One region of the Clostridium novyi NT genome, then DNA from elsewhere that is predicted to be linked to it. Evidence: riboswitches for the same ligand, from Rfam matches in the RefSeq annotation. Region 1 holds a riboswitch; the other holds the start of a gene.

Region 1 (5,323 bases):
TTGGTGTCATTGGCATAACTTAAACATAAAAATACTCCGATAAAAAATATAGTTCCAAATATTATTGTTCCTATATAAGCTCCAAATGCACTTTCTCTTAAATTATCATTAAAAGATCCACTAAGCTTTTTACGTTGAAATATTTTTCTTTTTAGTGTCACTACTCCCTTGTCTATAAGATAGTATCCTACGTGTTTTCTGTATTCTTCTCCTTTTACGCTATCAGCTTCTTCTGCACACTCTATAGCTTTTTTCACTATAAATACTTCAGATTTATTTAAACTTTTAGCTAATTTTTCAACTTTATGTCTATAATAATCTCTTGATTCAAAATCCATATTTGAATATATATTTGTTGGATCTTTTCTTAAATATTTTTCAACAAAACTCATTTTTTCAAAAAGTTCTTTCCAACTCAATCCATCAATTTCTCTAATAGAATTTATACTATTTCCCATGGCAATTTGTTGAGATGCCTGTTTTAAATGCTCAGAATTTATTATTTTTTCAAAGTTATTATTTTCTACTTCTAATTTATCAAATATCCAATCATATATAGCTTTATTATCTATTCCATTGTCTCTTAAAATCTTTAATAATCTTTCCGTAAACTGTGTGGTAAAGTTTATATCTTCTTTAGTTATATTTTCTATTTCTATATATGAATTTTTACTATGTACAGCGCTTATTATTCTATCTGCTATATTGTCAGCTTTAATTCTTTCTTTAGAATAAAAAACCAAGTTATTTGTTATTTTACTTATATTTTGTATCAAAGCTATTCTAAGCATTATTGGTAAAGCCCAAAGTTCCCCACTAGTTAAAATAGTATTTGTTTGGTATGCACCTATAACTTCTTCTATGATACTCTCATCTATTTTAGAATTTATATGAGATACTATTTCTACTGCTATATGATAAATTCTAGGATAACCTTTCATAATACCTCTATCTATTACAGGAAGATCCTTATAATAAGACTTTGGCATATTATATTTTATATGTTTATACTCTTTTTCTATTAAATATAAATTGTCCAAAAGCCATTCTGAAGCTGGAGTTACTTCTTTTTTTTCTTTAAGGGTTTTATCTATGTATTCATGTCCATCTAATATTTTCTTATAGCTTTTATCTAAGCTTTTTATTAATTTCTTTCTACAATTACTATTGCCTTTAGTTGAATAATTGGCTATTTCTAAGGCATGTTTTTTTAGTTCTTCTTTACTTATATTTATAGCTGGAATATCTTCTAATATATTTTCTTCACTATTTTTTCTGCAATTATTTCCCTTTATACCTACAAATATAGCGAGCAATATAAATAAAATCCCTATACTGATATAAAGCATTTAAAGTCACTCCTCTACGATTTTTACATTATAATTTCTACAAATTAACTTCATTTTACCTAAATATTATTCCCAATCTTCCCTATATTTAAACAAAAAATAAAAGAAGAAAAGAACCCCTTAATTTTTAGGTGTTCTTTTCTTAAATGTATATAATATATTTTAAATTTGAATAACTTATTTATATATTTAAAGTTCTAATTCACCTGATACTAAATCTTCATAAGATTGTCTCTTGCAAATTAGTTTACTTTGTCCTCTATTTACAAAAACCACTGCTGGTCTTGGTATCTTATTATAGTTACTAGACATAGAATATCCGTAAGCTCCTGTTGTTAATACAGCTAAAATATCTCCACTTTCTGCATGAGACACTTTAACATTTTCAAGTAAAATATCCCCTGATTCACAACACTTACCTGATATTGTTACCTTTTCTTTCGATTTAGCTTTTACGTTATTGGCAACTAAACATTCATAACTAGCTCTATAAAGTGCTGGTCTTATATTATCAGTCATTCCACCATCAACAGAAACATACTTTCTTATTTCAGGTATTTCTTTTATAGACCCTACTGTGTAAAGGGTAGTTCCTGCATTTCCAACAATTGATCTACCCGGTTCTATAACTAATGAAGGTAATTCTATATCTAATTCTTTAGAAACTTTAACAGCTTCTTCTAAAATAGCACTACAAAAATCTTCAATCTTTTTAGGAGAATCTCCTTTTCCATAGTAAATTCCAAATCCTCCACCAAGGTCTAATTCTTTTATTGTGCATCCTAGCTTTTCTTTCACTTCTTTTATTAATGCTAGCATTATTCTAACTTCATCTCTATATGGCTCTATCTCAAATATTTGAGAACCTATATGACAATGAAAACCTACAAATTCTATATTGGAAAATTTATTTGCCATTTCAACAGCTTTTAATGTTTGATTTTGAAGCAAAGTAAATCCAAATTTTGAATCTATTTGTCCAGTTTTTATATAATCATGAGTATGAGCTTCTATTCCTGGAGTAATTCTTAAAAGTATCTTTTGAACTTTATCATATTTTTTAGCTATTTTATTTATATTCTCTATTTCATAAAAATTATCAGCAACAAATCTTCCAACTCCAAGTCTAACACCCATGTCAATTTCTTCTAAAGTTTTATTATTTCCGTGGAAATATATCTTTTCCATAGGAAATTCACTTTTATATGCAGTATATAATTCCCCACCAGATACTACATCTAGACACATACCTTCCTCATTAATAAGTTGACACATTGCTATTGTTAAAAAGGCTTTCCCTGCATATGCAACTTTATTCACTTCATTATTTCCTTTGAAGTTTTCACGGTATCGTCTGCAATTTTCTCTAATTAGTTCTTCGTCCATTACATATAAAGGAGTTTTAAATTCACTTGCTAATTCTCTTGTACCTACTCCCCCTATATATAATTCATTATCCATAACTTCCATAGTTCCAAATAATCTCATCTTATATGCCCCCATTTATTAATTTCAATGTTTAAGTTTTCTCTAATAATTTCTGCCCCTGTTAAAAAATGTTACCATTCATTATATAAAAAAATATTGCGTCAAGGAACACCCTGATCGCAATATTTTATACTCCGAACTTAGTGTAACCTTGTAGCTCTCCATATTAATAACAACATGACAGCGTCATACATATTATGCATAACGCCAGATAATAAATTTGCCAATTTGATTATCTTCGGCTGTAATCCCTTTTTTTACTTATCTTAATCTGCCGACTACTAGTAAATACTCTTAATTACAGCACCTCTACCTTAGGTAACTAATTTTTATTTTATTTTTTAATTTCATTCATTTAAATTATTCATAGTCTAACATAAAAGTTGAAACTATGCAATAATTTATTTAAATGGAATTTCAATTATTTCTGGATTTATGTTTTTTTCATCTAAATTTAATATGCCAAGTGAAATTGGTAATTTAAATCTACGTGGACCTGCACTTCCTGGATTAAAGTATAATACATCATCAATTGTTTTTTCACAAGATTTATGAGAATGTCCACTAATTACAACATTAAATCCAGCTTCTTTAGGCTCTAAATCTAATTCATCTAGATTATGTAATACATATATATTTATATCTCCAACTTCTAACACTTCTGTTCTTTTTAATATATATCCAAGTTCTCCATTATCACAATTTCCTCTAACCACTGTGACAGGAGCGATTTTTCTCAGTTCTTGTATTATAGATGAATCGCCTACATCTCCTGCATGGATAATAAAGTCCACTCCATTAAATACTTTTAAAACTTCTGGTCTTAATAATCCGTGAGTATCTGAAATTACTCCTATTTTATATTTGTTCATTAAAAGTTTCTCCTTAAAAATATATTAATTAGCCACAAATTGATTGGTTTCTGATTGGTATTTATAGCCTACATTATTGAGCTTATTTTTAAGTTCTTCTACAGTAACTTCAAAATCCTCACATAAATCATCTAAACTACTAAATTGATCTCTTAATTTCATATTAATTATGCTTAATAACATATACGGATCCATTTTCATTACTCTATCTCTATTCAAAACTCTCACCTACTTTTAATATAAATTTACCCTTTAATTTATATTATACCTTATATATTACATGTTAATAAGTTTTTACTAAGAAAATAACTTTTGCAGATTTTTAATTGCCTCATTAAATTCACCATAGTTATCTATAACTATATTAATAGATTCATTTTGTTGTCTTACTGAATTTAATGTATCTTCTACAGCTGATGTATTTTCCTCAGTGATAGCTGACATATTTGATATTTCTTTGCTTATATTCACTGATGTTTCATTGATTTGTTTTATAAAATCATTTACTGTACTTGTTTCATTAGCTAAACTTTCAATACTAATATTTATATTATTAAAAGTAGCTTGAACATTCTTTAATGATTCCAAATTTACCGACAATATATCTTGAGCAGAATTTGCAGAAGAATCAGTGTCTTTAGCTTGTACTTGTATATTTTGTAGTATATCTCCTATTTCTTGAACAGAATTACTTGAGTGTTCAGCAAGTTTTCTTATTTCTTCTGCAACAACGGCAAATCCTTTACCTTGCTCTCCAGCTCTTGCAGCTTCTATTGCAGCATTTAATGCAAGTAAATTTGTTTGTGATGCTAAATCATTAATTATACTTAATATATCTCCTATTTTTATGGTATTATCTTTTAATCTTTTAGTATTATCCTTTGTAACATCCATTATTCCTTTTACTTCTATCATTTTTTTAGATAGCATATCTACTTCTTCAATTCCTTCTTTTACAGAATTCATAGTGGACTTAGATGTATCATTCATTACACTTGATGCATTTACAAGGGTATTCATTTGATGTCCACTATCTATAACCGAATTATTTATCTCATTAATACTATTTGCTTGAGATTCTATACTCTCTGCAATTTCATTAAAAATTTCAGTTAATTTTTTTGATGTTTCCTGTGTGTAATTTATATTTCCTTTTAAATTTTCATTAAACTCCATAAATTCTATTACTGAATTCTTTACCTTCTCTAAAATTAATTCTACTTGTTTTTTAGCTTCTAAAGCATTCTTTTGAGAATCATTATTAGATTTTCTTAATTTATTACTAAATGTCTCTTGTATAATTAATAAAGCTAATATTATTACTATCATAAAATTATATATGATAATTCCTTTACTTGATTCTCTAACAATAAAATCAACTTTGTCTACAAAATATAAATAGTTATTCAATAACAAAACTAAAATGCCAGTAGTAATTGTAGCTTTTATATTTTGATATAAAAAAATTAACATCATGAAAAAAAATATACATGTATACATAGATGCAAATGGTATATATTTAAACAATACATATAAAAATATTGTCATTCCTACAATAAATATATACATAGTTTGCACTATAAATACTCTTTTCAATGTTAATATTGTCATAAT
Region 2 (5,323 bases), 1.1 Mb from region 1:
TATAATACATTAAAATTTCTTCAATTGTAGATGTAAGTCCACCACGTCTTGCTACTGCTATAGGCCCCCCAACCATTCTTGATAAAAAATTTCCTTGTTTTTTAGATGCCATTGCTATTCTTTGAAGAGCTGTCATTGTTTCTGCCCTTGCAGTTCCCCAATAAACTGGTGTTGCAACAATTAATCCTTGTGCTTCTTTTATCTTTTCTATGATTTTATCAAATCCATCATCGTATCCATCTTGTCCATTCATACAATCCTTTAAATTCATTCCTGCGATGGATACAACTTCAGCTTCAACTCCATTTTCTTCAATAACTTTAGCACACTCTCTAAGAATCTGTACACTATTTCCTTCTTTATTTGGACTACCACTTAATAATATTACTTTTTTCATTAAAATTCCTCCCAAACTTAATATAGACTGATTTTAGCATATCCATATATTTATTTCAAAAATATTCTTCTAATAACATTACCATGATATATTGATATAAAAAACTTATTTAAAATATAACTTAATTATTTACTCATAACCCTTTCTAAATTTTTAACCTGTTCAATAGTTAATCCTGTTTTTTCTGCTATTACCTCTACCTCTAATACATCCAATAAATTTCTTGCTATATTTACTCTCTCTTTTAATGCACATTCTTCTCTAAAAATCCTCCTGTATTCTATTTCATTATCTGTTTCCTCTTCTCTTTCCTTCCAAAATGCTATAGCTTCTTTATCATTATTTAACATTTCTATGCCCTTATTTGTTATCTTAATTTCCATTTCTCTCATAACCCCAAATTTTCCTTTATACTCTATGTAGCCTTGTTTAATAAGTTCTTGAACTCTCCAAAAAATATAATCATCAGATATATTTTGATCACTGTATCCTAGAACATATCCAACTGTCCTTGCAGCTTTTCTAAATTTTTTATTTGTATTTTTTAGTATATCTATGTCAAAATACTCTTTATAAGAACTTTTCACTTTTCCGTCCTTAAATATGCGTAAAACTTCATTTTGGTTTTTTAAGGCTTCCCACATTTGTAAAATATCTTTATATGTATTTTTATTTAGCTCTTTCTTAAATTTAATATATTTATTGATATCCTTTGACATAACTTCTGAAACACTTTTGGGTATAAATGCCTCATACTCATTTTCTTCAACTAAACTTGATACATTAATAAGATATATGTTAAAACACTTATCTTTCATCAATTCTAAAGCATACATCATTCCACAAATATCTTCACTACATTCTCCATACCACATATAAATAATATCTTCTCTTGTTAACTTCGCAATTTTTCTACGATATCTGTGATAATCTCTTTTATATTCATATATATCTTCTTTAGAAATTTCTTTAGTATGACTAATACTTTTATACCATTCAATTCTATCATCTAAATTTTTAAGATTTCCAATCTTCCCTTCCGAAAGATTATCGTAAAAGGATATAACTTTTTTGCCCTTAATTATATTTTCTTTAATGGCATATTTAAAACTTCCACTAGCAGATGCCGAAAAACACATATGAATCACATTATTCATCTTTTATCCTCCAATATATTAACTAATATTTTCTAATAAAATCACAGGTTAATTATACATCATTTAAAATATAATTAAATATCATTTTCTATACAATTAAAAAACTACTGATAGTTTTGATTTATCAGTAGTTTTAGTTTATTATCTTATATTATTTTTTAATCTTCATTATTTAAATCTATATCATTTAATTCTACAACACGTGTTTTATGCTTGATTTTATATCCTAAATATAAAACTAAAAATATTGGAATTCCTATATATGCTGCAATTACTCCCAGCCAGTCTATTCCTTCTGGCTTAATATATGCAAATCCTTGTCCTAAAATAACTATTATACACATAATTAATGCTAATATAGGTCCTATTGGATATAATTTAGCTTTGTATTTTAATTTATTCATATCAAGTCCTTGTGCAACATAAGCTTTTCTAAATCTATAGTGACATAAAGCAATTCCAATCCACGCTATAAATCCCGCAAGTCCAGATGCAGCAACAAGCCAAACATATACTGTACTTTGAGCAAATATTCCTGTTAAAAAACAAATAGATGCTATAAGTGTAGTTAATAAAACAGCATTTACTGGAACTCCTTTAGAATTTGTTCTTGCAAAAACTTTAGGTGCCATTCCTTCCTTTGCCATAGAATATAACATTCTACTTGAGGCATACATTCCTGAATTTCCAGCAGATAGTATTGATGTAAGTATTACTGCATTCATTAAAGAAGCTGCAATTGCCACACCAGCTTTTTCAAATACCAATGTAAAAGCACTTTTACTTACTCCAAGTTGACTTAAAGGTACAATTGCTCCAATAACTACAATAGTTCCTAAATAAAATATTAATATTCTCCAAAATATTGTGCTTATAGCCTTTGGAATACTTTTTTCTGGTTCTTCACTTTCAGCAGCTGCTACTCCAACAAGTTCTGTTCCTTGAAAAGCGAAACCAGCAATTAAAAATATCATAAATATTGACTTTACTCCGCCAACAAATGGTCCTCCATTAGCTGTAAAATTCTTAAACCCAACAGCTTCTCCACCTATTATTCCAAAAATATTTCCTATTCCAATTAATAAAAATACAATTACAGTAACTACTTTTATACTTGCAAACCAGTATTCTGATTCTCCAAATGCTTTAGAAGATAAAACATTAAGTCCAACTATTATTATTAAAAATAGCAAACTCCAAAGCACAGGCTTTACATTTGGGAACCAATATTTCATAACAAGTCCCCCTGCTACCATTTCAGCAGCAATAGTTATAGCCCAGTTGTACCAATAATTCCATCCAAGTGCAAATCCAAGTGCGGGATCTATAAATTTGTTTGCATATGCACTAAAAGAACCGGATATTGGCATATAGGTTGCCATTTCTCCAAGACTTGTTATAAGGAAATAAACCATTATTCCTATTAATCCATAAGCTGTAAGCGCTCCACCTACACCAGCTTGATGTATTGTATCACCCATGGCTAAAAATATACCCGTTCCTATGGCACCACCCATAGCAATCATATTTAAATGTCTAGATTTTAATCCTCTTTGTAATTCTCCACTTTCCAAATTGTTTTCCAATCTAACTCCTCCTTATTGGAATCTTAAAAAACATAGTTAAGATTTTTATATGTAAATCCAATAAGTAACTAACTAAGACTAACTATATGTAAAAAAATCAAAAGTGCCATGAGCACATACTCATGGCACAAATAGTATTAACAAAATTAATAAAATTTATTCCCTAAAATAATAGCTCTCCACAAACTTTATTTGTGACAGTCTTACACATATTTTATGTAAGCCCAGCAAATAGCATTAAAGTATTATCTATAAGCTTCGGCGAAATTTCCTTTCTTATTACTTCTTAGCACTTAACTCCATAATACTACTCTTAAATCTCGCACCTCTATCTTAGTTATTTACTTTTTTAAATACTATTATATTATGCAATAAAATTTCTACATAAGTCAACATTTTTATTTAAAATTATTATTTTTATTTAGTTTCTATATTTCTTCTAGGTATAGTGAGTTTTATTTCTTTTTCTATAGTTTCTAATAATCTTTTATCCTTAGGATCTATAAATAAACACGTTTTTCCTTCTTCGCCAGCTCTTCCTGTTCTACCTATACGATGTATATAGCTTTCAGCATTTTCAGGTATATCATAACTATAAACATGAGTAACTCCTGTTATATCAAGTCCTCTCGCCGCTACATCTGTTGCTATAAGATATTGAGTATCCATATTTTTAAACTTTTTCATAACTCTTTCTCTTTTAGCTTGAGCTAAATCTCCATGTAACTTATCACAATTATATCCTCTTTTATGTAGAGCTTCCTCTAAATTATCAACCCTTCTTTTAGTTCTGCAAAATATAATTGCCATAAAAGGATTATCTTCATCTAAAACACTACATAGTGCATCTTGTTTTCTTCTATCTGTAGTTTCTACAACAAACTGCTGAATGTTTTTTAAAGTAACCTCTTCAGCTTTTACAGATACAACTTTAGGCTCTTTCATATATCTGTAAGCTAGCTTTTTAACATCTGAATTCATTGTTGCAGAAAAACATAATGTTTGATGCTTTTTAGAAGTATAACTTATTATCTTTTCCACTTCATTTTTAAATCCCATATAAAGCATTTGATCAGCTTCATCTAATACTAATGTTTTTAGTTTATCTAGCTTTATTGTACTTCTATTAAGATGATCTAAAAGTCTTCCTGGCGTTGCTATTATTAATTGTATATTTCCTTTTAGCTTTTTTAATTGAGATTGTATGTCCTTTCCTCCATATGCAGCTAATATATTAATGTCTTTAGCCTTTTTTAACTTCATAGCTTCCTCTGTTATTTGAATTGCAAGTTCTCTAGTTGGTGTAACTATAAGTACTTGAACAAAATTTGATTCTAAAGATATGTTTTCAAAGATTGGAAGTAAAAAAGCAAGAGTTTTACCCGTACCTGTTTGAGCTTCTGCTATAACATCCTTTCCCATCTTTATAAACTCTATACTATTTTCTTGAATTGGAGTTGGACTTTTAATTCCTTCTCTGCTAAGTATATCTATTATATTTTTACTAATTCCTAAATTTTTAAAGTCCTTCATTTTTTATTACCTTCACTTTCAAAATATATTTAATTTTTATTTATATAATAATCAATTAATAATATCATACTATTACCGTATTAAGAAGGATTTTTGCTTTTCTGTTTTTTATAATAAAAAAATAAATGTATTAAAATAAATTTATTTTTGCAAAAACCCTTGCACTATTTTTTATATAGTGTATACTTAAACAAGTAATCAACTTTGATTCAGAAGTAAATTATTTATTATTATTAATATTTTTGAGATTATATAGAATTAAGAACTATCTTAGTATATATAGATTTCGAAATTTTTATTAAATATTTATTTTTACAAAGAATTAAAGGAATAAAAATTTCGGAGGTACGAACATATGACAGGTACAGTAAAATGGTTTAACGCAGAAAAAGGATTTGGATTCATAACTACAGAAGAAGGAAATGACGTTTTCGCTCACTTTTCTCAAATCAATAAAGACGGATTCAAAACTTTAGAAGAAGGTCAAAACGTATCTTTTGACGTTGTTGAAGGCGCAAAAGGACCTCAAGCTGAAAACATCAGCGTTCTATAATTAATATAGAAATCAAAAACCTGAAATTAAATTTCAGGTTTTATTTTTTTATATTTTTTATTTTTAAAATAATAGTGCAAATAACTATGGCTAATAC

What was found. A riboswitch is a leader RNA that binds a small molecule or an ion and turns the genes downstream of it on or off. The one in region 1 is predicted to bind lysine.
Region 2: linked by a shared signal. The riboswitch ahead of NT01CX_RS07300 (amino acid permease) and the one ahead of lysA (diaminopimelate decarboxylase) in region 1 are both predicted to bind lysine.

Annotation. Positions count from the first base shown of each region.
Region 1 covers NC_008593.1:490,518-495,840, reverse strand. Annotated here, with positions in the region: gene NT01CX_RS02410 (GH36-type glycosyl hydrolase domain-containing protein) at 1-1,349, opposite strand, end outside; gene lysA (diaminopimelate decarboxylase) at 1,539-2,837, opposite strand; lysine riboswitch at 2,984-3,157, opposite strand; gene NT01CX_RS02400 (metallophosphoesterase family protein) at 3,239-3,709, opposite strand; gene NT01CX_RS02395 (DUF4250 domain-containing protein) at 3,734-3,937, opposite strand; gene NT01CX_RS02390 (methyl-accepting chemotaxis protein) at 4,007-5,323, opposite strand, start outside.
Region 2 covers NC_008593.1:1,562,195-1,567,517, forward strand. Annotated here, with positions in the region: gene NT01CX_RS07290 (flavodoxin family protein) at 1-397, opposite strand, end outside; gene NT01CX_RS07295 (DUF1835 domain-containing protein) at 523-1,554, opposite strand; gene NT01CX_RS07300 (amino acid permease) at 1,713-3,080, opposite strand; lysine riboswitch at 3,305-3,479, opposite strand; gene NT01CX_RS07305 (DEAD/DEAH box helicase) at 3,558-4,673, opposite strand; gene NT01CX_RS07310 (cold shock domain-containing protein) at 5,029-5,226, shown strand; gene NT01CX_RS07315 (VanZ family protein) at 5,267-5,323, opposite strand, start outside.